DNA from 3 places in the Serratia sp. EC4 genome. Region 1 is predicted to be linked to each of the others. Evidence: predicted binding sites of a transcription regulator. Region 1 holds the regulator's gene; each other region holds the start of a gene.

What was found. Region 1 encodes ArgR, which controls arginine synthesis, uptake and breakdown. Its sites were predicted from a motif close to ANTGAATAAAAATACANT; they were not measured.
Positions count from the first base shown of each region.
Region 2: argA (amino-acid N-acetyltransferase) is a predicted target of ArgR. The motif match lies at 7,694-7,711, and genes of this name have one in related genera.
Region 3: argC (N-acetyl-gamma-glutamyl-phosphate reductase) is a predicted target of ArgR. The motif match lies at 7,719-7,736, and genes of this name have one in related genera.

Region 1 covers NZ_JBNIDE010000004.1:430,603-440,812, reverse strand. Annotated here, with positions in the region: gene fbp (class 1 fructose-bisphosphatase) at 1-707, opposite strand, end outside; gene mpl (UDP-N-acetylmuramate:L-alanyl-gamma-D-glutamyl-meso-diaminopimelate ligase) at 877-2,256, shown strand; gene yhcN (peroxide/acid stress response protein YhcN) at 2,454-2,717, opposite strand; gene yhcN (peroxide/acid stress response protein YhcN) at 2,838-3,101, opposite strand; gene argR (transcriptional regulator ArgR) at 3,505-3,975, opposite strand; gene mdh (malate dehydrogenase) at 4,440-5,378, shown strand; gene ACP39K_RS15525 (helix-turn-helix domain-containing protein) at 5,446-5,706, opposite strand; gene ACP39K_RS15520 (DNA-binding protein) at 5,888-6,244, shown strand; gene ispB (octaprenyl diphosphate synthase) at 6,294-7,265, opposite strand; gene rplU (50S ribosomal protein L21) at 7,536-7,847, shown strand; gene rpmA (50S ribosomal protein L27) at 7,865-8,122, shown strand; gene ACP39K_RS15500 (DMT family transporter) at 8,228-9,199, shown strand; gene cgtA (Obg family GTPase CgtA) at 9,216-10,210, shown strand, end outside.
Region 2 covers NZ_JBNIDE010000005.1:162,615-172,824, forward strand. Annotated here, with positions in the region: gene ptrA (pitrilysin) at 1-902, shown strand, start outside; gene recB (exodeoxyribonuclease V subunit beta) at 899-4,450, shown strand; gene recD (exodeoxyribonuclease V subunit alpha) at 4,447-6,297, shown strand; gene argA (amino-acid N-acetyltransferase) at 6,336-7,661, opposite strand; gene amiC (N-acetylmuramoyl-L-alanine amidase AmiC) at 7,901-9,154, shown strand; tRNA gene ACP39K_RS16810 (tRNA-Met) at 9,245-9,321, opposite strand; tRNA gene ACP39K_RS16815 (tRNA-Met) at 9,387-9,463, opposite strand; tRNA gene ACP39K_RS16820 (tRNA-Met) at 9,521-9,597, opposite strand; gene mltA (murein transglycosylase A) at 9,814-10,210, shown strand, end outside.
Region 3 covers NZ_JBNIDE010000011.1:96,526-106,735, forward strand. Annotated here, with positions in the region: gene ACP39K_RS22400 (bifunctional aspartate kinase/homoserine dehydrogenase II) at 1-2,394, shown strand, start outside; gene metF (methylenetetrahydrofolate reductase) at 2,623-3,519, shown strand; gene ppc (phosphoenolpyruvate carboxylase) at 3,626-6,262, opposite strand; gene argE (acetylornithine deacetylase) at 6,521-7,666, opposite strand; gene argC (N-acetyl-gamma-glutamyl-phosphate reductase) at 7,883-8,887, shown strand; gene argB (acetylglutamate kinase) at 8,908-9,681, shown strand; gene ACP39K_RS22430 (argininosuccinate synthase) at 9,707-10,210, shown strand, end outside.

The DNA of each region.
Region 1 (10,210 bases):
GGGCGCTGCGTCGCTTCATCCTGCTCCTGGCAGTACTTGATGTATTTCTTCACGCCGAGAGGGAACTTGATGTAGTTGCCTTCGTTGATGGAATACATGTTGCCGCTCGCCGGGAAGCGCACTTTCTCGTGAGAGAGACAGAACACGCCCAGAGACGGATCGTACGTGAAGGCGTGGACGCCGTAACCGGTGGTGTACACCAGCATGGTGGACGAGCCGTAAACCACGTAACCCGCTGCGACCTGGGCGCTGCCCGGCTGCAGGAAGTCTTCTTCGGTCACCGGCGTGCCGACTGGCGTGATGCGACGATAGATAGAGAAAATCGTACCGACCGAGACGTTGACATCGATGTTGGACGAACCGTCCAACGGATCCATCAATACGACATACTTGGCATTTTCAGCTCGCTCGCCGTCGAATATCACGATTTCATCTTCTTCTTCGGAAGCGATACCCGCAACTTCACCACGCGCTTTCAACGCCGCTTTCAGTTTTTCGTTCGCGTACAGGTCCAGTTTCATCTGAACTTCGCCCTGTACGTTGGACACCCCGCTGGTCCCCAGAATATCAACCAGGCCGGCCTTGTTGATGTCGCGGTGGATGATTTTGGCGCCCAGTTTAATGGCAGAAAGTAACGCGGTCAGCTCGCCGGTGGCGTGCGAGAAGTCGTGCTGTTTCTCGACGATAAATTCGCCTAACGTTTTCATGACACAATCCCTGAATCTACGGATGGATAGCGGCCTGTTAACAAACCGCCAACGTTTTCGCGAGCAGTGTAGCCCAAAGATGCGCGCCATTCATAGGCAAATCCATTTCTTCTGGACGATTCTGAGCGTTAGAATATGCCGACATTCGATGCACTCACATGAGAAACCTATGCGCATTCACATTCTTGGGATCTGTGGCACCTTTATGGGCGGGCTGGCGATGCTGGCGCGCTCACTGGGGCATGACGTCACCGGTTCGGACGCCAACGTCTATCCGCCGATGAGCACGCTGCTGGAGAACCAGGGGATCGATCTGATTCAGGGTTATGATCCCGCCCAGCTGGATCCGGCGCCGGATCTGGTGATCATCGGCAACGCCATGACGCGCGGCAACCCGTGCGTGGAGGCGGTGCTGGAGCGCGGTATCCCTTACGTTTCCGGCCCGCAGTGGCTGCACGATGCCGTGTTGCGCGATCGCTGGGTACTGGCGGTCGCCGGCACCCACGGCAAAACCACCACCGCCGGCATGGCGACCTGGATCCTCGAAGCCTGCGGCTACCAGCCCGGCTTCGTCATCGGCGGCGTGCCGGGCAACTTCGACGTCTCGGCCCGCCTCGGCGGCAGCCCGTTCTTCGTGATCGAGGCCGACGAGTATGACTGCGCGTTCTTCGACAAACGCTCCAAGTTCGTGCACTACAGCCCGCGCACGCTGATCATGAACAACCTGGAGTTCGACCACGCCGATATCTTCGACGATCTGAAAGCCATCCAGAAACAGTTCCACCACCTGGTGCGCCTGGTGCCGGGCAAAGGCAAGATCATCCTGCCGGACAACGACAGCCACCTGAAGCAGGTGATGGCGATGGGCTGCTGGAGCGAACAGGAGCTGGTGGGCGAAGAGGGCGCCTGGCGTGCGCAGAAGCTGACGCCGGACGCCAGCCACTACGCGGTGTTCCTCGACGGCGAGCAGGTCGGCGAAGTGAACTGGGCGCTGGTGGGCGAGCACAACATGCATAACGGCCTGATGGCCATCGCCGCGACCCGTCACGTCGGCGTGCAGCCGGCGGACGCCTGCCGCGCGTTGGGCGATTTCATCAACGCCCGCCGCCGCCTGGAGCTGCGTGGCGAAGCCAACGGCGTCACGGTTTACGACGATTTCGCGCACCACCCGACGGCGATCCTGGCCACTCTGGCCGCGTTGCGCGGCAAGGTCGGCGGCACGGCGCGCATTCTGGCGGTGCTGGAGCCGCGATCCAACACCATGAAAATGGGCATCAGCAAAAACGATCTGGCGCCTTCGCTCGGCCGCGCCGACGAAGTGTTCCTGTTCCAGCCGCACCACATTCCGTGGCAGGTCGCGGAAGTGGCGGATGCCTGCGTGCAGCCGGCGCATTGGAGCGCGGATCTCGATACGCTGGTGGAGATGGTGGTGAAAACCGCGCAGCCGGGCGACCACATTCTGGTGATGAGCAACGGCGGTTTCGGCGGCATTCACGATCGCTTGCTGGACGCGTTGGCGAAAAAGCAGGAACCGAAGGTGACCTACTGATCGTTCAGCCGCATAAGCCAATCTAAGGGCCGCATTCGCGGCCTTTTTTACGCCCATAAAAAAGCCCTCGCGAGCGAGGGCAACGGGGTTCGTCGGATAGGACGACGAGAGGGTCTCTGGGAAATCGGCGTTTGCGTCAGAACTCGGCAGTGGCAGTGACGAGGGTAATCAGCTCTGCAAAGCCGTTCCCAGAGTTGTTATTTGTAAATCTCGGCGGTGGCGTGGTAGTTGCCTTCGTTACGGGCTTCGATCACGCGGTAGGCGGTCGCGCCTTTCGCGTCGGCTTTCTCCGACAACGCCTGGCGAATATCGGTCGGCGCGCCGTCGATACCGCTGACGGTAATGGTGCCGATAGATTGCAGATTGGCGGTCTGATCGTTAGTCACCAACTGGGCGGCAGATGCGCCGAAGGAGATGACGGACAGCAAACCGAGTGCAGCAAGAGTAGTTTTTATGTTCATGATAGCGATCCTTGTTCATAACAGCCTGGAAGGGCTTGGCAGCGATTTTTATTCTTGAAGGCCGTTATGACAGCGTTTGATTCCAGAGAGGTATTGCCCGTTGCCGGGTAATGCCGTTACTTATTTGTAGATTTCAGCGGTCGCGTGGAAGTTGCCGTCGTTGCGCGCTTCGATTACGCGGTAAGCGGTCGCCCCTTTGGCGTCAGCTTTGTCGGACAGCGCCTGGCGAATGTCGGAAGGCGCAGCGGCGACGCCGCTCACGGTGATCACACCGGCGGGCTGCAGTTTTGCGGCCTGGGTAGCATCAACAGATTGTGCTGCGAATGCACCAAAGGAAAGCATGGACAGAACGCTCAGGGTTGCAACGGTAGCTTTAATTTTCATCATCTCACCTCATCGTATTCTTTTATCAGTTCCAACGAACTGTGATTCAGTTCACGAAAATGAGTATACAGCTAGTAACGCGAAAAATTAATAGTTCGCTAACAGTTGCTAGTGAAACTTTAACCTCATGATCCTTATTTTTTATAACCGTAAGGAATAAAAAACGCTCATAAAACGATCTTTTGATGTTAAATTTATGTAATTTCAATAAGGTAAGTGATTTTGACCAAAAGTGCGGAAGATCACAGTGGGTACTGCTGGTTACATGGATATGTCATGGAAATGTGTTGTTGCGGGATAAAAAAGCAGTGTTAAACGCGGTTGAAGGCTGGGAAGGTAATGCGAGGGTTAAAGAAGCGCTAACAAAATGCGGTTTACAGCCGCACTTTGTTAGCGCCAGGTTTCACAGCTCTTGCTCGAACACGCCCAGGATCGCTTCATGCAGCTTCTGAGCGGTAAAGCCGCTGGACGGGGTGACGAAAATCGTGTCGTCGCCGGCAATTGTGCCGAGGATACCCTGGGATTTACCCAGTGAGTCGAGCAGGCGGGCGATCAGCTGCGCGGCGCCCGGGCTGGTGTGGATCACCACGACGGCATCGTTATGGTCGACGTCGAGCACCAGATTCTTCAATGGGCTGGTGGTGGTCGGCACGCCGAGTTCGGCAGGAAGGCAATACACCATTTCCATTTTGGCATTGCGCGTACGTACCGCGCCGAACTTGGTCAGCATGCGCGATACTTTGGATTGGTTAATGTTTTCGAAGCCTTCTTCTTGCAGCGCCAAAACGATCTCGCCTTGAGAACTGAATTTTTCTTCTTTCAATAACGCTTTGAACGTCTTGATCAGATCTTCCTGTTTTGCGGGATTACGCATTTTGCACCGTGGAATGTTGATAGTGGAAGTCATGATTATGCATATAGATGAATTTTTATGCAACAAAGGCCGCCCCAAAGAAAATAAAAATGACCGGACGGCGAGGAAAGGGCGGCATTTTAACAAAATCCGGCCGCGATGAATATGCCCTTTTGACGACGGAAAATCGGCCTGCGGTGGTAAATAAAATGTTATTAAAATGATGTTGTTCTGATGTTGCGTAAGGGTGTAATGTAACGGCCGGTTAACTTGCTCGTGAATAACCTCGCACTATTTTTGATTAGTGTGCGCTATGCCCTTCATGCGTAAGCGATTTAATCTAAAATGGGCGCGACAGCGGCCGTTTTATTACACCTGCAGGCAAGAATTGGCTAATTTATTGTTTTGAAAGGTGTAATAACTTAAGGTCCGTAACCAACACATTCACGGCGCTTTATATATTTAAGATAATAAAGGAGTATAGGATGAAAGTTGCAGTTCTCGGTGCTGCTGGCGGTATCGGCCAGGCCCTCGCCCTTCTACTCAAAACCCAGCTTCCTTCAGGTTCTGAACTCTCTCTCTACGACATTGCCCCCGTTACCCCAGGCGTTGCCGTCGACTTAAGCCACATCCCAACCGCAGTTAAAATCAAAGGCTTCAGCGGCGAAGACGCGACTCCGGCTCTGCACGGCGCGGATGTGGTGCTGATTTCCGCCGGCGTGGCCCGTAAGCCTGGCATGGATCGCTCTGACCTGTTCAACGTTAACGCCGGCATCGTGCGTAATCTGATTGAGCAAGTGGCGAAAACTTGCCCGAAAGCCTGCATCGGCATCATCACCAACCCGGTTAACACCACGGTTGCCATCGCGGCGGAAGTGCTGAAAAAAGCCGGCGTTTACGACAAGAACAAACTGTTCGGCGTGACTTCGCTGGATATCATCCGTTCCAACACCTTCGTGGCCGAGCTGAAAGGCAAGCAGCCGGAAGAGTTGAACGTACCGGTGATCGGCGGCCACTCTGGCGTGACCATCCTGCCTCTGCTGTCGCAGATCCCTAGCGTGAGCTTCACCGAGCAGGAAGTGGCGGATCTGACCAAACGCATTCAGAATGCCGGTACCGAAGTGGTAGAAGCCAAAGCCGGCGGCGGATCTGCAACGCTGTCCATGGGTCAGGCGGCCGCCCGTTTCGGTCTGTCTCTGGTGCGTGCGCTGCAGGGCGAGAAAGGCGTTGTGGAATGCGCTTACGTTGAAGGCGACGGCAAATACGCTCGCTTCTTCGCGCAGCCGCTGGTGCTGGGCAAAAACGGCGTTGAAGAACGCAAAGATATCGGCACCCTGAGCGCCTTCGAGCAGAAAGCGCTGAACGAGATGCTGGACGTGCTGCATAAAGATATCGAACTGGGCGAGAAGTTCATCAATAACTGATCGACACCGATAGTCAGCCGATAAACGCCGCCGGACGCTGTTCCGGCGGTTTTTTTTTGCTCCGCGTTCACGATTTGATACGTGCTTTGCGATCCAGCAGGCAATCGCTGTGCGGATCGTAATAGCGGCTTGGCCAGATCTCCGAAGGGTGGATGCCTATCGCTTCGGCGATCAGCCATTCCCCCTTCGGCCACGGGCGCGACAGCGCATTGGCCAGCGTCGATGAGCTTAATCCGGCCTTGCGCGACACTGCCGCCAGCGTGGTGCCCTGCTTGCGTAGCGCCGCGATGATATCTGCCGGATGCCAATCTGGGTTCCTTGAATTCATGTTTACATTCCTTTTCTGATTAGCCAAAGTTGCGTTAGTGGTATAACTAACGGGTCATGGTTAAGCGTTTGAACAACGTGAAACGCTTATTCGGAAATAAGAATACCATTAAATTTCCTAAAAAATACCCAGGTAATTTCCAAAAAACGACATTGCCCACTATTGCCCAGAGATGATGGCTATGAAAAACGAGTGGTTTGCCGCCAAGGAACTGACAGGCATCGCAGGATTACCCTCCTCACCACAGGGAATCAATCTGATGGCCCGACGCGAAGGCTGGATCAGCCGCAGGCGTAAAGGCGTGCAGGGAAAAGCGTTGGAGTACCATATCGACAGCCTGCCTCCAGGCGTGCGTAACCTGCTGGCGCTGAAGGAGGACGGGGCGGCATATGACGTAGAACGCCAGGATCCGTTGGCGGTCTGGATCGAGTATTACTACCATTTGACGGAGAGCGAGCGCGAGAGAATGGTGGCTTTCCTGATGCGGGAAGGGATCGGCGGCCTGCTGGCGCGTATCGACGAAGAGAGCAATACCTAAGCAGGCCCGCGTGGGCGGGCCTGATGAACACATTTAGAAACGCGATTTCTTAAAAGTCGCGTTGTACCGCCAAATGGGCCAGGCCCTCCAGCGCTGTTCGGTGCTCTGATGCCGGCAATACCTGCAGCGCGGCGATCGCCTTGTCGGCTTCTTCCTCGGCGCGTTTGCGGGTGTATTCCAGCGAACCGCATTGCTGCATCGCCTGCAGCACCGGCTCCAACAGGTGACGGCCGTTGCCTTGCTCAATCGCGCCGCGGATCATGTCACGCTGGGCGTCGTCGCCGTTGTGCATCGCGTGCAGCAGCGGCAGGGTCGGTTTCCCTTCGTTCAGATCGTCGCCGGTGTTTTTGCCCAGGGTGCTGCCGTCGGCGCTGTAGTCGAGCAGATCGTCGATCAGCTGGAAAGCGGTGCCGAGGTAGCGGCCATAATCTTGCAGCGCCTGTTCTTGCTCAGCGTTGGCGCCGGACAGGATCGCCGACGATTGCGCCGCCGCTTCAAACAGACGGGCGGTTTTGCTGTAGATCACCCGCATATAACTTTCTTCGCTGATGTCGGGATCGTGCACGTTCATCAACTGCAGCACTTCACCTTCGGCGATGACGTTGACCGCCTCCGACATCAGCGCCAGCACGCGCAGGGATTCCAGGCTGGTCATCATCTGGAAGGCGCGGGTATAGATAAAGTCGCCGACCAGCACGCTGGCGGCGTTGCCGAACGCCGCGTTGGCGGTGGCTTTGCCGCGGCGCATGTCCGATTCGTCGACGACGTCGTCATGCAGCAGCGTGGCGGTATGAATGAATTCGATCAGGGCGGCGACGGTGACGTGCTTGTTGCCTTCGTAGCCCAACGCCCGCGCCGCCAGGACGGCGATCATCGGCCGGATGCGCTTACCGCCACCGCTGATAATGTAATAGCCAAGCTGATTGATGAGCGTGACATCGGAATTCAGCTGTTCGAGAATTGTTGCGTTCACGGCCGCCATATCTTGCGCGGTTAACTCGGTAATTTGCTCTAGGTTCATTGTGTTTTTTTCAGCTGTGTTTCTCTTCACCGCGTTGAGATCGCTGCTCACATCGGTACATGGCGGTAACTGTCCCTATGATTGTACTTGAAAAACGGTTCAGATAAACGCCACGAAAGAAACTGCGCTTTTTTTCTTCTTTTTTCTTGTTCTGATCTTATTCTGCTCTTGTCATGCGCTGCTTTTTTGCGTAGAATTCGCGCCCTATTGTGAATATTTATAGCGCGCTCTGAACTAACACAGTCGGGCACGCGGAAAGCGGAGTTTTATATGTACGCGGTTTTCCAAAGTGGTGGTAAACAACACCGAGTAAGCGAAGGTCAGACCGTTCGCTTGGAAAAGCTGGACATCGCAACTGGTGAAGCGGTTGAGTTTGACCAGATTCTGATGATCGCTAATGGCGAAGATATCAAAATCGGCGTTCCTTTCGTCGATGGCGGCAAGATCAAAGCTGAAGTCGTTGCTCACGGTCGTGGCGAGAAAATTAAAATCGTTAAGTTTCGTCGTCGTAAACACCACCGTAAGCAGCAGGGCCACCGTCAGTGGTTCACTGACGTTAAAATCACCGGCATCAGCGCTTAAGTTAGGAGAGCGGATTAATGGCACACAAAAAGGCTGGCGGCTCGACTCGTAACGGTCGCGATTCAGAAGCTAAACGTCTGGGCGTAAAACGCTTTGGCGGCGAAGCAGTACTGGCAGGCAGCATCATCGTTCGTCAGCGCGGCACCAAATTCCACGCTGGTACCAACGTGGGTTGCGGCAAAGACCACACTCTGTTTGCTTTGAAAGACGGTAAAGTCAAATTCGAAGTTAAAGGCCCGAGCAATCGTAAATTCATCAGCATCGAAGCTGAATAATTTTTCGAGCCTTACGAAATAGATGTAAGCCCCGCAATTCGTTGCGGGGCTTTTTACATTTATGGGTTGCCTGAGGGCAGGTCCGTCAGCGTTGGCGAAGGTGATATGGATACGAAGCAGCAGGTCGGCGTTGGCATTTCTCTGGCGTTAACCACGGCGGTTTGTTGGGGCGCGTTGCCGATCGCGATGAAAGAAGTGTTGGTGGTGATGGAGCCGTTTACCGTTGTCTGGTATCGCTTTACCATGGCCGCCATCGGTTTGGGCGTGATCCTTGCGGTGCGCGGCAAGCTGCCGCCGCTGACGATGTTCCGCCAGCCGCGTTGGCTGCTGCTGTTGGCGATCGCGACGGCGGGGCTGCTGGGCAACTTTGTGTTCTTCAGTTCCTCGCTGCAATACCTGAGCCCGACGGCGTCGCAGGTGATTGGCCAGCTGTCGCCAGTCGGTATGATGTTCGCCAGCGTGCTGATTTTAAAAGAACGCATGCGCATCACCCAGGTCATTGGCGCCCTGATGCTGATTTGCGGGCTGATGCTGTTTTTCAACGTCAGTCTGATAGAGATCTTCACCCGGCTGACGGACTACACGCTGGGCGTCATGCTGGGCGTGTGCGCGGCGATGGTCTGGGTGAGCTATGGCGTGGCGCAGAAGGTGTTGCTGCGCCGGCTGGCTTCGCCGCAGATCCTGGTTATGTTGTACACTTTATGTGCGATTGCGTTGTTCCCTCTGGCCAAACCCGAGGTGATTTTCCAGCTTAGCGGCTGGCAATTGGCGTGCCTGCTGTTTTGCGGCGCCAACACGCTGATCGGCTATGGCGCGCTGGCAGAAGCGATGGCGCGCTGGCAGGCGGCGCAGGTGAGCGCGTTGGTTACGTTGACCCCGCTGTTTACCCTGCTGTTTTCAGATTTATTGGCGCTGGCTTGGCCCCAGGCATTCGCCATGCCGACGCTGAACATCGTCGGCTATGTCGGTGCGTTTGTGGTTGTGGCGGGCGCCATGTTTTCCGCAATTGGTCACCGGTGGTGGCCGCGACGGGCAGACCCCCCCCTGGTTGCTCCTTTGAAGCAGCCCGGTGAATGATTTACGGAGACGGTAAATGAAGTTTGTAGATGAAGCAGCGATTCTGGTCGTTGCAGGCGACGGCGGCAACGGGTGCGTCAGCTTCCGCCGCGAAAAATATATCCCGAACGGTGGGCCTGACGGCGGCGACGGCGGCGACGGCGGCGACGTCTACCTGCTGGCGGACGAGAACCTTAACACCCTGATCGACTACCGCTTTGAGAAGTCTTTCCGCGCCGAGCGCGGCCAGAATGGCCAGAGCCGCGATTGTACCGGCAAACGCGGTAAAGACGTCATCATCAAGGTGCCGGTCGGCACGCGCGTGAAGGATCAGGGCACCGGCGAGATCCTCGGCGACATGACCCGCCACGAGCAGAAGCTGATGGTCGCCAAAGGCGGCTGGCACGGTCTGGGCAACACCCGTTTCAAATCTTCGGTCAACCGCGCGCCGCGTCAGAAGACGCTGGGTACCGCCGGCGAAGCGCGTGACCTGTTGCTGGAGCTGTTGCTGCTGGCCGATGTGGGCATGCTGGGGCTGCCGAACGCCGGCAAATCGACCTTCATCCGCGCGGTGTCCGCCGCCAAGCCGAAGGTGGCCGATTATCCGTTCACCACGCTGGTGCCGAGCCTGGGCGTGGTGCGCATGGACCACGAGCAGAGCTTTGTGGTCGCCGACATTCCGGGGCTGATCGAAGGCGCCTCCGAAGGCGCCGGCCTGGGTATTCGTTTCCTGAAACACCTGGAGCGTTGCCGCGTGCTGCTGCACCTGGTGGATATCGCGCCGATCGACGAATCCGATCCGGTGGAAAACGCCAAAGTCATTATCAACGAGTTGAACCAATACAGCGAAAATCTGGCGCAGAAGCCGCGCTGGCTGGTGTTCAACAAAATTGATGTGATTGGTGAGGAAGAAGCCGCCGAACGCGCCAAGGCGATTGTGGAAGGCATGGGCTGGGAAGGGAAGTACTACATGATCTCCGCCGCCAACCGCGAAGGCGTCAATGCGCTGTGCTGGGACGTGATGAACTTCAT
Region 2 (10,210 bases), on a different contig from region 1:
AGATGGTTTCCCGCGTGCCGTACTCCGAACGCAGCGAGCGCCGCGAGGTGCTGAAGACGTTAACGCTGAAAGACGTGCTGGCCTATCGCGACAGCCTGCTGGCCGAGGCCACGCCGGAGCTGCTGGTAGTGGGCAACATGAGCAAGCAGCAGGTCGACACGTTGGCGTCGACGTTAAAACATCGTCTGGGCTGTACCGGTAGCGAATGGTGGCACGGCGAAGACGTGGTGGTGGACAAGAATCATCTGGCCAACCTGCAACAGGTGGGCAGCAGCACTGACTCGGCGCTGGCGGCGGTTTATGTGCCGACCGGCTACGACGAAGTGACCGGCATGGCCTACAGTTCGCTGCTGGGGCAGATTATTCAGCCGTGGTTTTACAGCCAGCTGCGCACGCAGGAGCAATTGGGGTACGCGGTCTTCGCCTTCCCGATGTCGGTAGGGCGCCAGTGGGGCGTGGGCTTCCTGTTGCAGAGCAACAGCAAACAGCCGGCCTACCTGTACCAGCGCTATCAGGATTTCTACCCGAAAACCGAGAAACGCCTGCGTGACATGAGCGAGGCGGACTTTGAACAGTACAAACAGGCGCTGATCAATGAGCTGAAACAGCGGCCGCAAACCCTGAGCGAGGAGGCCAGCCGGTTCGCCAACGATTTCGATCGCGGCAACTTCGCCTTTGATACCCGTCAGAAGCTGATCGCGCAGGTGCAACAGCTGACGCCGGCCAAACTGGCGGATTATTTCCACCAGGCGGTGATCCAGCCGCAGGGGCTGGCGGTGCTGTCGCAGGTCAGCGGCAGCGGGCAAGACAAGGCGGATTACGCGGCGCCTAAGGACTGGGTCACCTATCCGAACGCGTCGGCATTGCAGCAGATTTTGCCGCGTAAAGTGGCGACGCCATGACGGAAATTGCCCCGCAGAGGTTGGAGCCTCTGTCGCTGCCGCTGTTCGGCGAACGCCTGATAGAAGCGTCGGCGGGCACCGGCAAAACTTTTACCATCGGCGCGCTGTACCTGCGTTTGCTGCTGGGGTTGGGCGGTGAAGCCGCGTTTCCCCGCCTGCTGACGGTCGAAGAAATCCTGGTGGTGACCTTTACCGAGGCTGCCACCGAGGAGCTGCGCGGGCGCATCCGCGACAATATTCACGGATTACGCATCGCCTGCGTGCGCGGTGTCAGCGCCAACCCGCTGTTTTCGGCGCTGATGGCTGAAATTGACGATTTGACCGACGCCGCCTCGCAGCTGCTGGCGGCGGAGCGGCAGATGGACGAAGCGGCGATCTACACCATTCACGGCTTTTGCCAACGAATGCTGACGCACAACGCCTTCGAGTCCGGCATGCTGTTTGAACAAACGCTGGTGCAGGACGAGCTGCCGCTGCGGCGGCAGGCCTGCGCCGATTTCTGGCGTCGCCACTGCTATCCGTTGCCGCTGGGCGTGGCGCGTGCGGTCAGCCAGGAGTGGAGCGGCCCGGAAGCGTTGCTGGCCGATCTCTCCGGCTATCTGCACGGTGAAGCGCCGGCGCTGCGTCGGCCGCCGAAGGATGAAGAAACCGTCCTGATGCGCCACGAGCAGATCGTCGCGCGCATCGACGCCATCAAGGCGCAATGGCGGGCGGAGGCGGGCGATCTGGAAGCGTTGATCGCCCAGTCCGGCGTCGATAAGCGCAGCTACAGCAGTAAACACCTGCCGAACTGGCTGAACAAGGTCGGCGAATGGAGCGGGCAGGAGACTCAGGACTACCAGTTGCCGAAGGAACTGGATAAATTTCGCCAGACGGTGCTGCTGGAGAAGACCAAGAAAGGTGAGCCGCCGCGGCATACGCTGTTCACGGCGATAGATGAGTTGTGCGATGAACCCTTGACGCTGCGCGACCTGATCATGGCGCGCGCGCTCAGCGAGATCCGCACCTCCATTCAGCAGGAAAAGCGCCAGCGCGCCGAACTGGGATTTGATGACCTGCTCAGCCGGCTGGACGGCGCCCTGCAAAGCGGCGGCGGCGAACAGCTGGCGCAGGCGATCCGCCAGCGATACCCGGTGGCGATGATCGATGAATTCCAGGATACCGATCCGCAGCAATACCGTATTTTCCAAAAACTTTACGTCGGCCGGCCTGATTGCGGCCTGCTGTTGATCGGCGATCCCAAGCAGGCGATTTACGCCTTTCGCGGCGCCGACATCTTTACCTACATGCGCGCGCGTTCAGAGGTGAGCGCCCACTATACGCTGGAGACCAACTGGCGCTCGTCGCCGTCGATGGTCGCCAGCGTCAATCACCTGTTTTCTCAGGTAGAAAAGCCTTTCCTGTTCGGCCAAATCCCCTTTATTGAAGTTAACGCGGCGGAAAAGAACCAAGGGCTGGCGTTTGAATTGCACGGCAAGCCGCAGCCGGCGATGCAGTTCTGGCTGCAGCAGGGGGAAGGCGCGGGTGTAAGTGATTACCAACAGCTGATGGCGCGCCTGTGCGCCACGCAAATTCGCGACTGGCTCAGCGCCGGGCAGCAGGGCCAGGCGCGGCTGCAGAGCGGCAAGGCGTCACGGCCGGTACAAGCCTCTGATATCACGGTGCTGGTGCGCAGCCGCAATGAGGCGGCGTTGGTGCGCGATGCGCTGAGCGCGCTGTCTATTCCGTCGGTCTATCTGTCCAACCGCGACAGCGTGTTTGACACCCCGGAGGCCAAAGACCTGCTGTGGTTGCTGCAGGCGGTGTTGGCGCCGGAGCAGGAGCGCACGCTGCGCAGCGCCATGGCCACCGGGCTGATGGGGTTGGACGCGCCGACGCTGGACGGCCTGAGCCGCGATGAGCGCGCCTGGGACGCGCTGGTTAACGAGTTCGACAATTACCGCACGCTCTGGCTGCGCCGCGGCGTGTTGCCGATGCTGAGCGAGGTGATGAAAGCGCGCCAGCTGGCGGAGAACCTGTTGGCCAGCGCCGGCGGCGAGCGTCGCTTGACCGACGTGCTGCATCTGGGGGAACTGTTGCAAGAGGCGGCGGCGCAGCTCGACAGCGAGCATGCGCTGGTGCGCTGGCTGGCGCAGCAGATCGCCCAGCCTAATCGTCAGTCCGATAATCAGCAGCTGCGGCTGGAGAGCGACCGGCATCTGGTGCAGGTGATCACGATCCACAAATCCAAGGGACTGGAGTTCGATCTGGTGTGGCTGCCGTTCGTCGGCAACTTCCGCCAGCAGCAACAGGCGCTGTATCACGATCGCCACAGTTTCCAGGCGTTGCTGGATCTCGACGCTAATGAAGAGAGCCAGGCCTGGGCGGAGGAGGAGCGCTTGGCGGAAGATCTGCGTCTGCTGTACGTGGCGCTGACCCGCTCGGTGTACCACTGCAGCATCGGCATCGCGCCGTTGTTCCAGGGCACGCGCAAGAAACAGGGCGATACCGATCTGCACCGCAGCGCATTGGGTTATCTGGTGCAGGGCGGGCAGGCCGGCGACGCCGTGTATCTGCAGGAACGTCTGCAGCAATTGGCGGGCGGGGGTATCGCGCTGTCGCTGGTTGAACCGCCGGACGAAGAACCCTGGCAACCCCAGGCGTCACTGGCCGAAGCGCTGGCGGCGAAAAGCTTTACCCGGCGGATCCAGGATTTTTGGCGGGTGACCAGCTATACCGGTTTGCAACAGCACGGCGCGAGCTTGATGCAGGATCTGCTGCCGCGTCTGGATGTCGACGCGGCCGGTGAGCGCGGGGAAGAAAGTGAGCCAGCGCTTACACCGCATACCTTCCCGCGCGGCGCAACGCCCGGCACCTTCCTGCACAGCCTGTTTGAAACGCTGGACTTCACCCAGCCGCTCGACGAACAGTGGCTGCTGGAACAGCTGCAGCAGCAAGGGTTCGCCGAACACTGGCAACCGATTCTGCTGGCGTGGATGCAGGTGCTGCTCAATACGTCGCTCGACGACAGCGGCGTGACGCTGGCGGCGCTGACGCCGCAGCATAAGCAGGCCGAGCTGCAGTTCTATTTGCCGATCAACCGGCTGTTGCAGGCGAAGGAGCTCGATGCCCTGGTGAAGCGTTACGATCCGCTTTCCGCCCGCTGTCCGGCGCTGGATTTCCATCAGGTGCAAGGCATGCTGAAAGGCTTTATCGACCTGGTGTTCTGTTGGCAGGGCAAATACTACCTGCTGGACTACAAGTCCAACTGGTTGGGGGAAGACAGCAGCGCCTATACCCGGCCGGCGATGGAGCAGGCGATGGCGGAGCATCGTTACGATCTGCAATATCAGCTGTATACGCTGGCGCTGCACCGTTATCTACGTCATCGGCTGCCGGATTACGATTACCGGCGCCATTTCGGCGGGGTGATTTATCTGTTCCTGCGCGGCGTGGATGCGGCGCACCCGGGCAACGGCATTTTCACCTGTCTTCCCGAGTTTGAGCTGGTGGCGGGGATGGATCGCTTGTTCAGCGGCGAGGCTGCTGCGACGGAGGATGGATCATGATCGCACTGCTGGAGCAGGCGGTGGCGCTTGGCGTGTTGCGCCCACTGGACGTGCAGTTCGCCCGCGTGGTGGCGAACGAAGACGAGCCCGATATTTTGCTGGCCGCCGCCTGCCTGAGCGCAGAGGCGGGGGCCGGTCACGTCTGCCTGTTGCTGGAGCAGCTGCAGGCGGATACGCTGTTTGAAGGGCGCCAACCGGCGCTGGCGCTGGCGGTGTGGGAGGCGGCCGGGCGGCCGGATGGCGTGCGTTGGCAGCAGCGCCTGGCGGCCAGCGCGGCGGTCGGGGACGGCAGCGAGGCTACGCCGCTGGTGCTGCGCGGGCCACGCTTGTATCTGCAGCGCATGTGGCAAAACGAAGGTGAAGTGGCGGCGTTTATCGGCGGCGAAGGCGAGTCGCTGGCGGTGCCGGAGGCTGAACTGCGCACTATTCTTGACCGTTTGTTCGGCTCGGCGAGCGACGAACCCGATTGGCAGAAGATCGCCGCCGCGGTGGCCGCCACGCGGCGCATTGCGGTCATTTCCGGCGGGCCGGGCACCGGTAAAACCACCACCGTCGCCAAGCTGTTGGCGGCGCTGGTGCAGTTGGATGAAAGCGCGCGCTTGCGCATTCAGCTGGCGGCGCCGACTGGGAAGGCGGCGGCGCGCCTGACGGAGTCGCTTGGCAGCGCCAGCCGTCAGCTGGCGTTGACCCCGGCGCAGCAGGCGCTGTTCCCGACGGAGGCGGCGACGTTGCACCGCCTGTTGGGGGCGCAACCGAACAGTCAGCGCATGCGCTATCACCGCGGCAACCGGCTGCATTTGGATGTGCTGGTGGTGGATGAGGCCTCGATGGTCGATCTGCCGATGATGGCGCGCCTGATTGCCGCGTTGCCCGATCGGGCCCGGGTGATTTTCCTTGGCGACCGCGATCAGCTGGCCTCGGTGGAGGCCGGCGCGGTGCTGGGGGATATTTGCCGTTTTGCCGAGCAGGGATACAGCGATGCGCGCGCTGCAGAGCTGAGCCGCCTGACCGGCTGTTCGATCGAAGGACAGCAGGCCGTTGCGGAAGCGGCGGTGCGCGACAGCCTGTGCCTGCTGCGCAAGAGCTATCGCTTCGACGCCCGTTCCGGCATCGGTCAACTGGCGTTGGCGGTCAACGCCGGAGCGGGGGAGCGCGCGCTGGCGGCACTAAACGGCAGTTTCGGCGATGTCATGGGTTATGCGCTGGCGACGAGCGAAGAGTATCAGACGCTGTTGGATGCCTGCGTGGCGGGCTATCGCGACTATTTGCGGCTGACCGCCGAAGGCGCAGACGCGGCGGCGGTGCTGGCGGCCTTTGGCCGCTTCCAGGTGCTGTGCGCGCTGCGTGAAGGGCCGTTTGGCGTCGCCGGCCTGAACGAGCGCATTGAGATCGGGTTGCAGCGCGCCGGTCTGATCGACCGCAAACCGGGCGTGCTCGGCCGTTGGTATCGGGGGCGGCCGGTGATGATCGGCCGCAACGACAGCGCGCTGGGGCTGTTCAATGGGGACATCGGCATTACGCTGCCGGATGAGCACGGCGATCTGCGCGTGCATTTCCAATTGCCGGATGGAAGCATCAAGTCGGTGCAGCCGAGCCGTTTGCCGGCGCATGAAACCGCCTATGCCATGACGGTGCACAAATCTCAGGGATCGGAATTTGACCATACGGTTCTGGTGTTGCCGAATCACTTCCTGCCGGTGCTGACGCGTGAATTGGTCTATACCGCGATCACTCGCGCGCGTAAGCAGCTCTCGCTGTATGCCACGGAGGCGGTGTTGCTGCGGGCCATTCGTATGCCGACCCAGCGCCGCAGCGGATTGGCTGAACGGCTGCAGGCAACGGAATAAACGATGAACGGGCGCGGCAACGGCCGCGCCCACTGGGATTACAGATCCGCCAGCAGAATTTTGGAGCGGCGCTGGTAGTTGTACAACGCCTGTTTCTGCATCGGCAGCACGTCGACCTCCGCCGGGGTAAAGCCACGTTCCTGGAACCAGTGGATGCTGCGGGTGGTCAGCACGAACAGCTTCTTCAGCCCCATCTGCCGCGCCTGGTTTTCTACCCGCTGCAGCAGCATCTCGCCGCGCGAAGAGCTGCGGTAATCGGGATGCACCGCCACGCAGGCCATCTCACCGATTTTTTCCTCCAGGAACGGGTACAGCGCCGCACAGGCGATGGTCAGGTTATCGCGTTCGATGATGGTGAATTTGTCGATCTCCATCTCCAGCTGTTCACGCGAACGGCGCACCAGAATGCCCTGCTGTTCGAGCGGCCGGATCAGCTCCAGGATGCCGCCGATGTCGTTGATCGTCGCCCGGCGCACCTGTTCGGCGCTCTCCATCACGATTTGGGTGCCGATGCCGTCGCGCGAGAACAGTTCCTGCACCAGCGCACCGTCTTCCTGGTAGCTGATCAGGTGGCTGCGGCGCACGCCGCTGCGGCAGCCTTTCACCGCGCCGCGCAGGAAACGCACGGTGCCGGAATGGTAATCGCCGCCTTCCTCCAGCTCTTCAAGGCGCTTTTGCGCGTCGTTGGGGAACAGCTCGGAAAGGATGTTGCCTTCCGCGTCGGTCACGCCCTGCGAGGAGCAGAAACCGATCATTTTTTCCGCCTTCAGCTTGATCGCCAACTGGGTGGCCACTTCTTCCGAGGTCAGGTTGAAGCTCTCGCCGGTGACCGAAACCGCGACCGGGCCAATCAGCACGATGGCGTTGCTGTCGAGCTGGCGGTGGATCGCTTCTTCATCGATGCGGCGAATGCGGCCGCTGTGACAGTAGTCGATGCCGTCATCGACGCCCAGCGGCTGCGCGATGATGAAGTTGCCGCTGACCACGTTAATGTGCGCGCCTTGCAGTGGCGTGTTGTTGAGGCTCATCGACAGCCGAGCGGTGATGTCGAGCTGCAGCAGGCCGGCGGCCTGCTTGACCAGCTCGAGCGTATGGGCGTCGGTCACGCGAGTGTGTTTGTGGTAGATCGGCTCATAATTGTGCTGCGCCAGATTGGCGTCGATCTGCGGCCGTGCGCCGTAAACCACCACCAGGCGAATGCCCAGGCTATGCAGTAGCCCGATATCGTTGACGATGTTGGAGAAATTCTCGTGTTCGATGGCTTCCCCGCCGAGCATGATGACGAACGTCTTGCCGCGGTGGGCGTTGATATAGGGGACTGAGTGACGGAATCCTTGCACCAGCTCTGTACTACGTTCCTTCACGGCCAAACCTCTTTGCATATTTATACGATATTTTTGTATTTTTATTCTTTTATTGCGCCGATGGCAAGTGGGAAATCGTCATGAAGCGTGCGCTAAGGGCGCTAAATCGTTAATAAATTGAAAAACCATAAAAAGATTTTCTGATGACAGGGCTGGAATGATTGGTTAAAGTTTTCGGCATCCCCATTTCATTGGTGTTTTTTTCATCTATTGTAAACAGCTATTACTGCCGGAGCCGCATGCCAAACGCTAATCACAATCTGGGCCGCCGTCGTTTATTACAGGGCGTTGCCGCCAGCTGGTTGCTGAGTGTGAGTCGTACGGGCTTCGCCGCATCATCGCACGTGATCGCCGTGCGCGTCTGGCCATCCTCCACCTATACCCGCGTCACGCTGGAATCCAACGTCGAACTGAAATACAAGCAGTTCGCCCTGACCAATCCCGATCGCGTGGTGGTGGACATCGAAGGTGTTCACCTCAACAGCGTGCTGAAAGGCATCGCCGGGCAGGTGCGCGCCGACGATCCTTATCTCAAGCAGGCGCGCGTCGGCCAGTTTGATCAGAATACCGTGCGGCTGGTGCTGGAGCTCAAACAAAGCGTCAGCCCGCATATTTTCACGCTGGCGCCGGTGCCGGAGTATCGCAACCGTCTGGTGATGGATCTCTATCCGACCAAGGGCGGCAGCGGGGGTGAGGAGTATGATCCGCTACTGGCGTTACTGGAAGATTACAACAAGGGCGATCTGGAGCGCACGCTGCCGCCGGAAGCGCCGCAGGCCGGCAAGGCGGGGCGCGATCGGCCGATCGTCATCATGCTGGATCCCGGCCACGGCGGCGAAGATCCCGGCGCTATCGGCAAGTACAAGACGCGCGAGAAAGACATCGTGCTGCAGATTGCCCGCAAGCTGAGCGCCATGATCAAGCGCGAGCCAAACATGAAAGTATTCATGACGCGCAATGAAGACGTGTTTATTCCGCTCAAGGTGCGCGTCGCCAAGGCGCGCAAGCAGCGCGCCGATCTGTTCGTTTCGATTCACGCCGACGCCTTCACCAGCCGCGCCGCGCGCGGTTCATCGGTGTTCGCGTTGTCCACCAAGGGCGCCACCAGCTCGGCGGCCAAGTTCCTGGCGCAGACGCAGAACGCGTCGGACCAAATCGGCGGTGTCAGCAAGAGTGGCGACCGTTATCTCGATCACACCATGTTCGATCTGATCCAAACCGCGACCATCAACGACAGCCTGAAGTTTGGCAAGGAAGTGTTGAATCGGATGGGGAAAATCAACCGGTTGCACAAGAATCGTGTCGATCAGGCCGGTTTTGCGGTGTTGAAGGCGCCGGATATCCCGTCGATCCTGGTGGAAACGGCGTTTATCAGCAACATTGAAGAGGAGCGCAAGCTGCGCACCAGCCACTTCCAGCAGCAGGTGGCGGAGTCGATTCTGGCGGGCATCAAGGCTTATTTCGCCAACGGCGGCGCGCTGGCGAGCCGATAAAAGCAGGGCCGGGCGCGAGTCCGGCTATTTTTGCGGATTGCAGATACAAAAAAACACCCGGAAGGGTGCTTATCTGTTGTCATCAAGAGTTGGTTGCGGAGGCCGGATTTGAACCGACGACCTTCGGGTTATGAGCCCGACGAGCTACCAGGCTGCTCCACCCCGCGTCCGTCTTGATGCTGTATTACGACGAAACCACCGTTCATGTTATGCCGCTGGTACGACATTCGGTTGGTTGCGGGGGCCGGATTTGAACCGACGACCTTCGGGTTATGAGCCCGACGAGCTACCAGGCTGCTCCACCCCGCGTCCGTATAATACTTTGTTATCGAAGCCAAACGCAAATACCGCCAATGCGGCATCGGTTGGTTGCGGGGGCCGGATTTGAACCGACGACCTTCGGGTTATGAGCCCGACGAGCTACCAGGCTGCTCCACCCCGCGTCCGATGGATGCGCACTATACTCTCCATGCGTTTTGTTGCAAACCCTTTTTGCATTTTATTGGCCTAAACCCGTTTTTCTGCTGGATTTGCCCGCAATTTGCCTTCTTTTTCATCACCATCCTCCGGGCGGCTTTTTTTATTTGCAGCGATTCCTTTATCAATGAGCGTTTGTTATCGTTCAGCCGGTAGATCATATCAGTTTGAGAGTGTGCGCGATGAAAGGACGTTGGGGCAAATACCTGCTGGGCGGGTTGATGGTGGCGGTGTTGGCGGGCTGTTCGTCCAAGCCGACCGATCGGGGTCAGCAATATAAGGACGGCCGTCTGGATCAATCGCTGGAGCTGGTCAATCAGCCCAACGCCAAAGGTTCGCCGGTCAACGCCAAGGATTACTCGGATCAGCTGATGGAGATCAAGTACGCGTCGCCTTCGCTGTTTAACCGCAACAACAGCACCTATCAGGCGGTGCAAAGCTGGATGGCGTCTGGCGCCGACACGCGCATGCTGAGCCAGTACGGCCTCAGCGCTTACCAGATGGAAGGCGTCGACAATTACGGCAACGTGCAGTTTACCGGCTACTATACGCCGGTGGTGCAGGCGCGCTATACCCAAC
Region 3 (10,210 bases), on a different contig from region 1:
CTGCACAAGTTTGGCGGCAGCAGTCTGGCGGATGTGAAGTGTTATCTGCGTGTGGCCGGGATTATGGCGGAATACAGCCAGCCGGGCGACATGATGGTGGTATCGGCCGCCGGCAGTACCACCAACCAGTTGATCAACTGGCTGAAGCTCAGCCAGAGCGATCGCCTGTCTGCGCACCAGGTGCAGCAGACGTTGCGTCGCTATCACAGCGATCTTATCAGCGGCCTGTTGCCGCCGGAAAGCGCCGAGCCGCTGATCGCCGAGTTCATTCAGGATCTGGAACGTCTGGCGGCGCTGCTGGACGGCAACGTCGACGACGTGTGCTATGCCGAAGTGGTCGGGCACGGCGAGATCTGGTCGGCGCGCCTGATGGCGGCGGTGCTCAACCACCTGGATATGCAGGCGGCCTGGCTGGACGCGCGTGATTTCCTGCGCGCCGAGCGCGCCGCGCAGCCGCAGGTGGATGAAGGCCGTTCTTACCCATTGCTGCAGCAATTGTTGGCCCAACATCCGGGCAAACGCCTGGTGGTGACCGGGTTCATTTCGCGCAATGACGCCGGGGAAACCGTGCTGTTGGGGCGTAACGGCAGCGACTACTCCGCCACTCAGGTCGGCGCGTTGGCCGGCGCTGCTCGCGTCACCATCTGGAGCGACGTGGCCGGGGTATACAGCGCCGATCCGCGCAAGGTGAAAGACGCCTGCCTGCTGCCGCTGCTGCGTCTGGACGAAGCCAGCGAGCTGGCGCGTCTGGCGGCGCCGGTGTTGCACACCCGTACTCTGCAGCCGGTCTCCGGCAGCGATATCGATCTTCAGCTGCGCTGCAGCTATCAGCCGGAGCAGGGCTCGACGCGCATCGAGCGCGTATTGGCGTCCGGCACCGGCGCCAAGATTGTCACCAGCCACGATGACGTGTGCCTGATTGAACTGCACGTCGCCGCTCAGCATGACTTCAAACTGGCGCAGAAAGAGTTGGATCTGGTGCTCAAGCGCGCGCAGATCAAACCGCTGGCGGTGGGCATCCACCCTGACCGCAATCGGGTGCAGCTGTGCTACACCTCCGAGGTGGTCAACAGCGCGCTGGCGACGCTGCAGGCCGCGGCGCTGCCAGGCGAGCTGCGCCTGCGCGAAGGGTTGGCGCTGGTGGCGATGGTCGGCGCCGGGGTATGCAAGAATCCGCTGCACAGCCACCGTTTCTATCAGCAGCTGAAAGATCAGCCGGTCGAGTTTATCTGGCAGGCGGAAGATGGCATCAGCCTGGTGGCGGTATTGCGCCAGGGGCCGACCGCGCTGCTGATCCAGGGGCTGCACCAAAGCCTGTTCCGCGCCGAGAAGCGCATCGGCCTGGTGTTGTTCGGCAAGGGTAACATCGGCTCCCGCTGGCTGGAGCTGTTCGCCCGCGAGCAGACCCATATTTCCGCGCGCAGCGGCTTCGAATTCATCCTGGCGGGGGTGGTGGACAGCCGCCGCAGCCTGCTGAACTACGACGGGCTGGATGCCAGCCGCGCGCTGGCGTTCTTTGAGGATGAGGCGCAGGAACTGGACGAAGAATCGCTGTTCCTGTGGATGCGCGCGCACCCGTTCGACGATCTGGTGGTGCTTGACGTGACCGCCAGCGAAGAGCTGGCCGGGCAGTATCTGGATTTCGCCAGCCACGGTTTCCACGTGATCAGCGCCAACAAGTTGGCGGGGGCCTCGTGCAGCGACAGCTATCGCCAAATTCGCGACGCCTTCGCCAAAACCGGCCGCCACTGGCTGTACAACGCCACCGTCGGCGCCGGCCTGCCGGTCAACCACACGGTGCGCGATCTGCGCGACAGCGGCGACAGCATTCTGGCGATCAGCGGCATCTTCTCCGGCACGCTCTCCTGGCTGTTCTTGCAGTATGACGGCACGGTGCCGTTTACCGAGCTGGTGGATCAGGCTTGGCAGCAGGGGCTCACCGAACCGGATCCGCGGGTCGATCTCTCCGGCCAGGACGTGATGCGCAAGCTGGTGATCCTGGCGCGTGAGGCGGGCTATGACATCGAACCGAACCAGGTGCGGGTCGAGTCACTGGTGCCGGCGGGCTGCGAACTGGGCTCCATCGATCAGTTCTTCGAGAACGGCGAGGCGCTGAATCAGCAGATGCAACAGCGCTTTGAGGCCGCCAGCGAAATGGGCCTGGTGCTGCGTCACGTGGCGCGTTTCGACGCCAACGGCAAGGCGCGGGTCGGCGTGGAGGCGGTGCGCCCTGAGCATCCTCTGGCCTCGCTGCTGCCGTGCGACAACGTGTTCGCCATCGAGAGCCGCTGGTATCGCGATAATCCGCTGGTGATCCGCGGGCCGGGCGCCGGCCGCGATGTGACCGCCGGCGCGATCCAGTCAGACCTTAACCGATTGGCGCAGCTGCTTTAATCCTCTGCGGGCGCGGGTTCACCGCGCCCCTTTGCTTTTCCTGCCATACTTATCCCTGCCGCTGTCATGAAATTTCCTCTTTGAGCGGGTGAGGATTAATCATCTTATTCCCCTCATTTTCCTGTTGACTCTTTAGCCAACATGCGGCATTTTCTATCTAGACGTCTAAACGTATAGACGCTCATCAAGATGAAATAAAAACAGTGATCGAGAAGAGGTGAGCAGGGTATGAGTTTTTTCCACGCAAACCAGCGGGAAGCGCTGAATCAGAGTCTGGCGGAGTTGAACGGCCAGATTAACGTATCATTCGAGTTCTTCCCGCCACGCACCAGCGAGATGGAAGAGACCCTGTGGCAGTCGATCGATCGTCTGAGCATCCTCAAACCTAAATTCGTTTCCGTCACCTACGGCGCCAACTCCGGCGAGCGCGATCGCACCCACAGCATCATCAAGGGGATCAAGGAGCGCACCGGCCTGGAGGCTGCGCCGCACCTGACCTGCATCGACGCCAGCCCGGCGCAGTTGCGCGACATCGCGACCGACTACTGGAACAGCGGCATCCGCCATATCGTGGCGCTGCGCGGCGATCTGCCGCCGGGCGGCGGCAAGCCGGACATGTACGCGACCGATCTGGTGGCGTTGCTGAAAGACGTGGGTGACTTCGACATTTCCGTCGCCGCCTACCCGGAAGTGCACCCGGAGGCGAAAAGCGCCCAGGCCGATTTGATTAACCTGAAACGCAAGATCGATGCCGGCGCCAGTCGCGCCATTACCCAGTTCTTCTTCGACGTTGAGAGCTATCTGCGCTTTCGCGACCGCTGCGTTGCCGCCGGCATCGACGTGGAAATCGTGCCGGGCATTCTGCCGGTGTCCAACTTCAAGCAGCTGCAGCGCTTCGCCACCATGACCAACGTGCGGGTGCCAAGCTGGATGACCAGCATGTTTGAAGGGCTGGACGACGATGCGGAGACCCGCAAAATGGTCGGCGCCAATATCGCCATGGACATGGTGAAGATCCTCAGCCGCGAAGGGGTGAAAGATTTCCACTTCTATACGCTGAACCGTGCAGAGATGAGCTACGCGATCTGCCACACGCTGGGCGTGCGCCCGGTGGCCGCCGCCTGACAGGCTTGCTCCATTGAAAAGGGCGCCGCTTTACCGCGGCGCCCTTTTTTTGTGGGGGAACGGCATAAAAAAACGGCCCCGATAAACGGGGCCGCGATGAGGCTCACTAGCCGGTGTTGCGCATCCCGGCGGCGACGCCGGCGATGGTGACCATCAACGCCTGCTCGACGCGGGCGTCCGGTTGCTCCTGCTGACGAGAACGGTGCAGCAATTCGGCCTGCAAGACGTTCAACGGGTCGGTGTAAACGTTGCGCAGCGCGATGGATTCGGCGATCCACGGCAGGTCTTCCATCAGGTGCGCATCGTTGGCGATGGTCAGCACCACCTTGATGTCGCTTTCCAGCTGATCGCGCAGCTGTTGGCCCAGCGGCCACAGCGATTTATCCACCAGGCGCTGATCGTAGTATTCCGCCAGCCACAGGTCGGCCTTGGCGAACACCATTTCCAGCATGGCGATACGGGTGGAGAAGAATGGCCAGTCGCGGCACATCGCCTCCAGCTCCGCCTGTTTGCCGGCTTTCACCGCTTCCTGCAATCCGGCGCCGGCGCCGAGCCAGGCCGGCAGCATCAGGCGGTTCTGCGTCCAGGCGAAAATCCACGGAATGGCGCGCAGGCTCTCCACGCCGCCGTTCGGCTTGCGCTTGGCCGGGCGTGAGCCCAGCGGCAGTTTGCCCAGCTCCAGCTCCGGCGTGGCCGCGCGGAAGTAAGGCACGAAGTCCGGGTTTTCACGCACGTAGCCGCGATACATCCGGCAGGAGGTCTCGGACAGGTCGTCCATCAGCGCCCGCCATTCTTTCTTCGGTTCCGGCGGCGGCAGCAGGTTGGCCTCGAGGATCGCACCGGCATACAGCGCCAGGCTGCTGATGGTGACTTCCGGCAGGCCGAACTTGAAGCGGATCATCTCGCCCTGTTCGGTGACGCGCAGGCCGCCCTTCAGGCTGCCCGGCGGCTGCGACAGCAGCGCCGCATGCGCCGGAGCGCCGCCGCGGCCGATGGAACCGCCGCGGCCGTGGAACAGCGTCAGCGCCACGCCGGCCTTTTCACAGGTTTTGATCAGCGCGTCCTGCGCGCGGTACTGCGCCCAGGAAGCGGCCATCACGCCGGCGTCTTTCGCCGAGTCGGAATAGCCGATCATCACCATCTGTTTGCCCTGGATGAAGCCGCGATACCAGTCGATGTTCAGCAACTGGGTCATCACGTCGTCGGCGTTGTTCAGGTCGTCGAGGGTTTCGAACAGCGGGGCGACCGGCAGCGCGAACGGGCAGCCGGCCTCTTTCAGCAGCAGGTGCACCGCCAGCACGTCGGAAGGCGTGCGCGCCATCGAAATCACGTAGGCGGCGATCGAGCCCTGCGGCGCTTCGGCGATCACCCGGCAGGTTTCCAGCACTTCCTGCGTGTCAGCGCTCGGTTGCCATTTCAGCGGCACCAGCGGGCGTTTGGAGTTCAGCTCGCGGATCAGGAACGCCTGTTTATCGGCTTCCGACCAGCTTTCATAGTCGCCCAGCCCCAGGTAGCGGGTCAGCTCGGCGATGGCTTCGGTATGGCGGGTGCTCTCCTGACGCACGTCGATGCGCACCAGCGGCACGCCGAAGCAGCGCACGCGGCGCAGGGTATCCAGCAGTTGACCGTTGGCGATGATGCCCATGCCGCAGGCCTGCAGCGACTGGTAGCAGGCATACAGCGGCTCCCACAGCTGCTCGTTGTTCACCAGCAGGTCGTGCGGTTTCAGCACGCGCTCGCCCTTCAGGCGGCCTTCAAGATAAGCCTGGGAACTCATCAGCTGGCTGCGCAGCTGCTTCATGATTTCGCGGTACGGCTCCTGCACCTCATCGCCGCCGGCGCGGGCGCGCAGCTCCGGGGTGCATTCGGTCATCGACAGCTCAGAGACCAGCACCTGGATATCGCGGGTGAACAGGTCGCAGGCTTTCCAGCGGCTGAGCAGCAGCACATGGCGGGTAATTTCGGCGGTCACGTTCGGGTTGCCGTCGCGATCGCCGCCCATCCAGGAGGTAAAGCGCACCGGCACCGCTTCCACCGGCAGGCTGTAATCGATGGAGTTTTCCAGCTGTTCGTTGAATTCGCGCAGGAACGCCGGCACGCCTTCCCACAGGCTGTTTTCCACCACCGCAAAGCCCCATTTGGCTTCGTCGATCGGGGAAGGGCGGTGTTTGCGAATTTCATCGGTGTGCCACGACTGGGCCACCAGCTGACGCAGGCGGCGCATGATCTTGTTGCGCTCGTAGTCGGCCAGATCGTTGTGATCGAGCTGGCTGAGGCAGGTGTTGACCTCCACCAGCTTGTGGATCAGGGTGCGGCGGGTGATCTCCGTCGGGTGCGCCGTCAGCACCAGCTCGATGGAGAGTTGCGATACCGCGTGCTGCAGCTCTTTGTCGCTGAGCTTTTTGTCTTTGAGACGGCTGAACAGTTGAGCCAGCGCTTCCGGGTTGCTGGCGGCCTCGCCGTTGGGCGAAATGCTGTGGTACTGCTCGGCGACGTTGGTCAGGTTGAGGAACTGGCTGAAGGCGCGCGCCACCGGCAGCAGCTCGTCGTTGGACAAGTTCTGCAGGGTGGAGAGCAGCTCCTGGCGATGCGCTTCGTTGCCGGCGCGTGAGGATTTGGAAAGCTTACGGATGGTCTCAACGCGATCGAGAATATGCTCACCCAGCGCTTCTTTGATGGTATCGCCGAGCAATTTGCCGAGCATACTGACATTACTGCGCATTGCCGAATATTGTTCGTTCATATAACCCCTGACCCAGTTCTGTATGATTTTTATCTTGTAAATAAATTTCACGCGTCAGGCGCAGACCGCCTGCCTGATCACATCGCGTTCCTGTCCAATCGTCAATTGACACTATTTTTAGCAAAAAAACATCAAAATCGGCGCATTTTCTGAAATTTAATTACGGCGCGTCGGTTATCAGCACGGCTTATTTCGCCGTTTTCTACTTATTTTGAGTTAGGGGGAAGCATAAAGCATTTCCCCTGCTAAATGTCGGGTTTATTGCCGGCAAAAGTGATTGACCAGTTGGCCCAGCAGTTTGCGCGTCGGTTCGATAAACGCGGTGTCGATGTACTCGTCCGGCTGGTGGGCCTGATCGATGGAACCGGGGCCGAGCACCAGGGTCGGGCAGACCTGCTGCACGAACGGCGCTTCGGTGCAGTAGTTGACCACCTGCGTGCGGGTGCCCAGCAGCTCCTCGATCACCGCCACCATGCGGTGGTCGGTCGGGCACTCGTAGCCCGGCACCGACGCATGCAGCTCTTCGATGGTCAGGCGGCCCGGCCAGCGTTGGCTCACCGGCTCCAGCGCCTGATGCATCAGTTCGTTGATGTTGTCGAGCGTCATGCCGGGCAGCGGGCGGATGTCCAGGTGCAGCTCGCAGCAGGCGCAGATGCGGTTGGCCGCGTCGCCGCCGCTGATATGGCCGAAGTTCATGGTGGGATAAGGCACGGCGAACGCCGGGTTGTTGTAGCGCTCCTGCAGGGTTTTGCGCAGCTCCATCAGGCGGCCGATGGATTCGTGCATCAGATCGATGGCGTTGACGCCGCGCGCCGGATCGCTGGAGTGGCCGGACTGGCCGACGATGCGAATGGCGTTGGCCATGTGGCCCTTGTGCGCGCGCACCGGCTGCAGCGAGGTCGGTTCGCCGATGATGGCGAAATCCGGCCGAATGGCGGTGGAGGCGGCGAAATAACGTGCGCCGGCCATCGTCGTTTCTTCATCTGCGGTCGCCAGAATGTACAGCGGCTTGGTCAGTTTGCTCGCGTCGATGTCGCGCACCGCATCCAGAATAAAGGCGAAGAAGCCTTTCATGTCGGCGGTGCCCAGCCCGTAGAGCTTGTTGTCGTGCTCGGTCAGGGTGAAGGGATCGCGCGTCCAGCGGCCTTCGTCGTAAGGCACCGTATCGGTGTGGCCGGCCAGCAGCAGGCCGCCGCTGCCTTCGCCGATGCTGGCCAGCAGGTTGAATTTGTGGCGCGATTCCGGCACTGGCTGTACGTCGACGCGAAAGCCCAGGTCGGCAAACCATCCGGCCAGCAAGTTGATTAACGCCTCATTGCTCTGATCGAGGCCGGCATCGGTGGCGCTGATCGACGGAGTGGCGATCAACGCCCGGTACAGCTCAATAAATGGAGGTAATTTCATCTTCACTGTTGACAGCCTTTGGTTAGGATAGTATCAATATTCATGCATTTATTTTGAATAAAAATACAGTAAGCCGAAGCGTAAGGGAACCCGATACCCGGATGTTTATAAAAGCATCAACGCCTGGCTCCGTGGGTGAACGGCGCAACAACGCTGGCGAGCCCTGTTACCTGGGTCGCAAGCGACCGCACGTCAGTTTAGAAGGTGAAAGGCCACATGTTGAATACGCTGATCGTTGGTGCCAGCGGTTACGCCGGAGCGGAGCTCACGGCTTACCTGAATCGCCACCCACACATGAACATAACCGCTTTAGCGGTTTCAGCGCAAAGTGCAGATGCAGGAAAGTTGCTTTCCGATCTCCATCCCCAGTTGAAAGGCATCGTCGATCTGCCGCTGCAGCCGTTGACCGACGTCGCCAAGGCGGCGCAGGGCATCGACGTGGTGTTCCTCGCCACCGCTCATGAAGTCAGCCACGATATCGCACCGGCCTTCCTGGCGGCAGGCTGCGTGGTGTTCGATCTGTCCGGCGCCTTCCGCGTGCAGGATGCCGGTTTCTATAGCCAGTACTACGGTTTCGAACATCAGCATGGCGCCCTGCTGGAGCAGGCGGTATACGGTCTGGCGGAGTGGCAGAGCGACAAGATCAAACAGGCGCAGCTGATCGCCGTGCCGGGTTGTTACCCGACGGCGGCGCAGCTGGCGCTGAAACCGTTAATCGAAAAACAGTTGCTGAATCTGGATCAGTGGCCGGTGATCAACGCCACCAGCGGCGTCAGCGGCGCCGGGCGCAAGGCCAGCATGACCACCAGTTTCTGCGAAGTGAGCCTGCAGCCGTACGGCATTTTCACTCACCGGCACCAGCCGGAGATCGCCGCGCACCTGGGCGTGCCGGTTATCTTTACGCCGCACCTGGGCAACTTCCCGCGCGGCATCCTTGAAACCATCACCTGCCGCCTGAAAGCCGGCGTGACCGCGCAGGACGTGGCCGCCGCCTATCACGCCGCCTATGATGACAAGCCGCTGGTGCGGTTGTACGACCAGGGCGTGCCGGCGCTGAAAGCGGTGGTGGGGCTGCCGTTCTGCGACATCGGCTTTGCGGTGCAGGGCGAGCATCTGATCGCCGTGGCGGCGGAAGACAACCTGCTGAAAGGCGCGGCGGCGCAGGCGGTGCAATGCCTGAATATCCGTTTCGGCTTCCCGGAAACCCAATCACTCCTTTAAACCAGCGTGAGTAAACAGCAATGAACCCGTTAATTATCAAGTTAGGTGGCGTGTTATTAGACAGTGAAGAAGCGCTGGAGCGTCTGTTTACCGCGTTGGACAGCTATCGGCAGCAGCACCAGCGCCCGTTGGTGATCGTCCACGGCGGCGGCTGCGTGGTGGACGAACTGATGAAGCAGCTCGCTTTGCCGGTGGTGAAAAAGAACGGCCTGCGGGTCACGCCGGCCGATCAGATCGACATCATCACCGGCGCGCTGGCCGGCACCGCCAACAAAACGCTGCTGGCGTGGGCGATTAAACACCAAATCAACGCCGTCGGCCTGAGCCTGGCGGATGGCGGCAGCGCGGTCGTGACCCCGCTCGATCCGGCATTGGGCCACGTCGGCAACGCGCAGCCCGGCTCGCCCGCGCTGCTCAATACCCTGCTGGGCGCCGGCTACCTGCCGGTTATCAGCTCCATCGGCATCACCGCCGAAGGGGAGTTAATGAACGTGAACGCCGATCAGGCGGCGACGGCGCTGGCGGCGACGCTGGGGGCGGATCTGATCCTGCTGTCGGACGTCAGCGGCATCCTCGACGGCAAGGGGCAACGCATTGCGGAAATGACGGCGCAAAAAGCGGAACAACTGATCGCGCAAGGCATCATCACCGATGGTATGGTGGTGAAGGTGAATGCGGCGCTCGACGCCGCCCGCACCCTCGGCCGCCCGGTGGATATCGCCAGCTGGCGCCATGCCGATCAGCTTCCTGCTTTGTTTAACGGCGTGTCGATTGGCACCCGGATCCTCGCTTAATTTTAGAATTAGAAAGGAATAGATCATGCAAAACCAAGGCATCAAAAAAATCGTTCTGGCGTACTCCGGCGGCCTGGATACCTCGGCCATCATTCCATGGCTGAAAGAGAACTACGGCGGCTGTGAAGTGGTGGCGTTCGTGGCGGACATCGGCCAGGAGCGCAGCGATCTGGAAGGCGTGGAGCAAAAAGCCCTGCAGTCCGGTGCCTCTGAATGCCACGTGGTCGATCTGCGTGAAGAATTTATCCGCGATTACGTTTATCCGGTGCTGCAGACCGGTGCCCTGTACGAAGGCAGCTACCTGCTGGGCACCTCGATGGCGCGGCCGATCATCGCCAAGGCGCAGGTCGAGCTGGCGTTGAAAGTGGGCGCCGACGCGCTGTGCCACGGCGCAACCGGCAAAGGCAACGATCAGGTGCGTTTCGAAACCACCTACACCGCGCTGGCGCCGCAGTTGAAAGTGGTGGCGCCGTGGCGTGAGTGGAACCTGCGTTCCCGTGAAGCGCTGCTGGATTACCTGAAAGAGCGC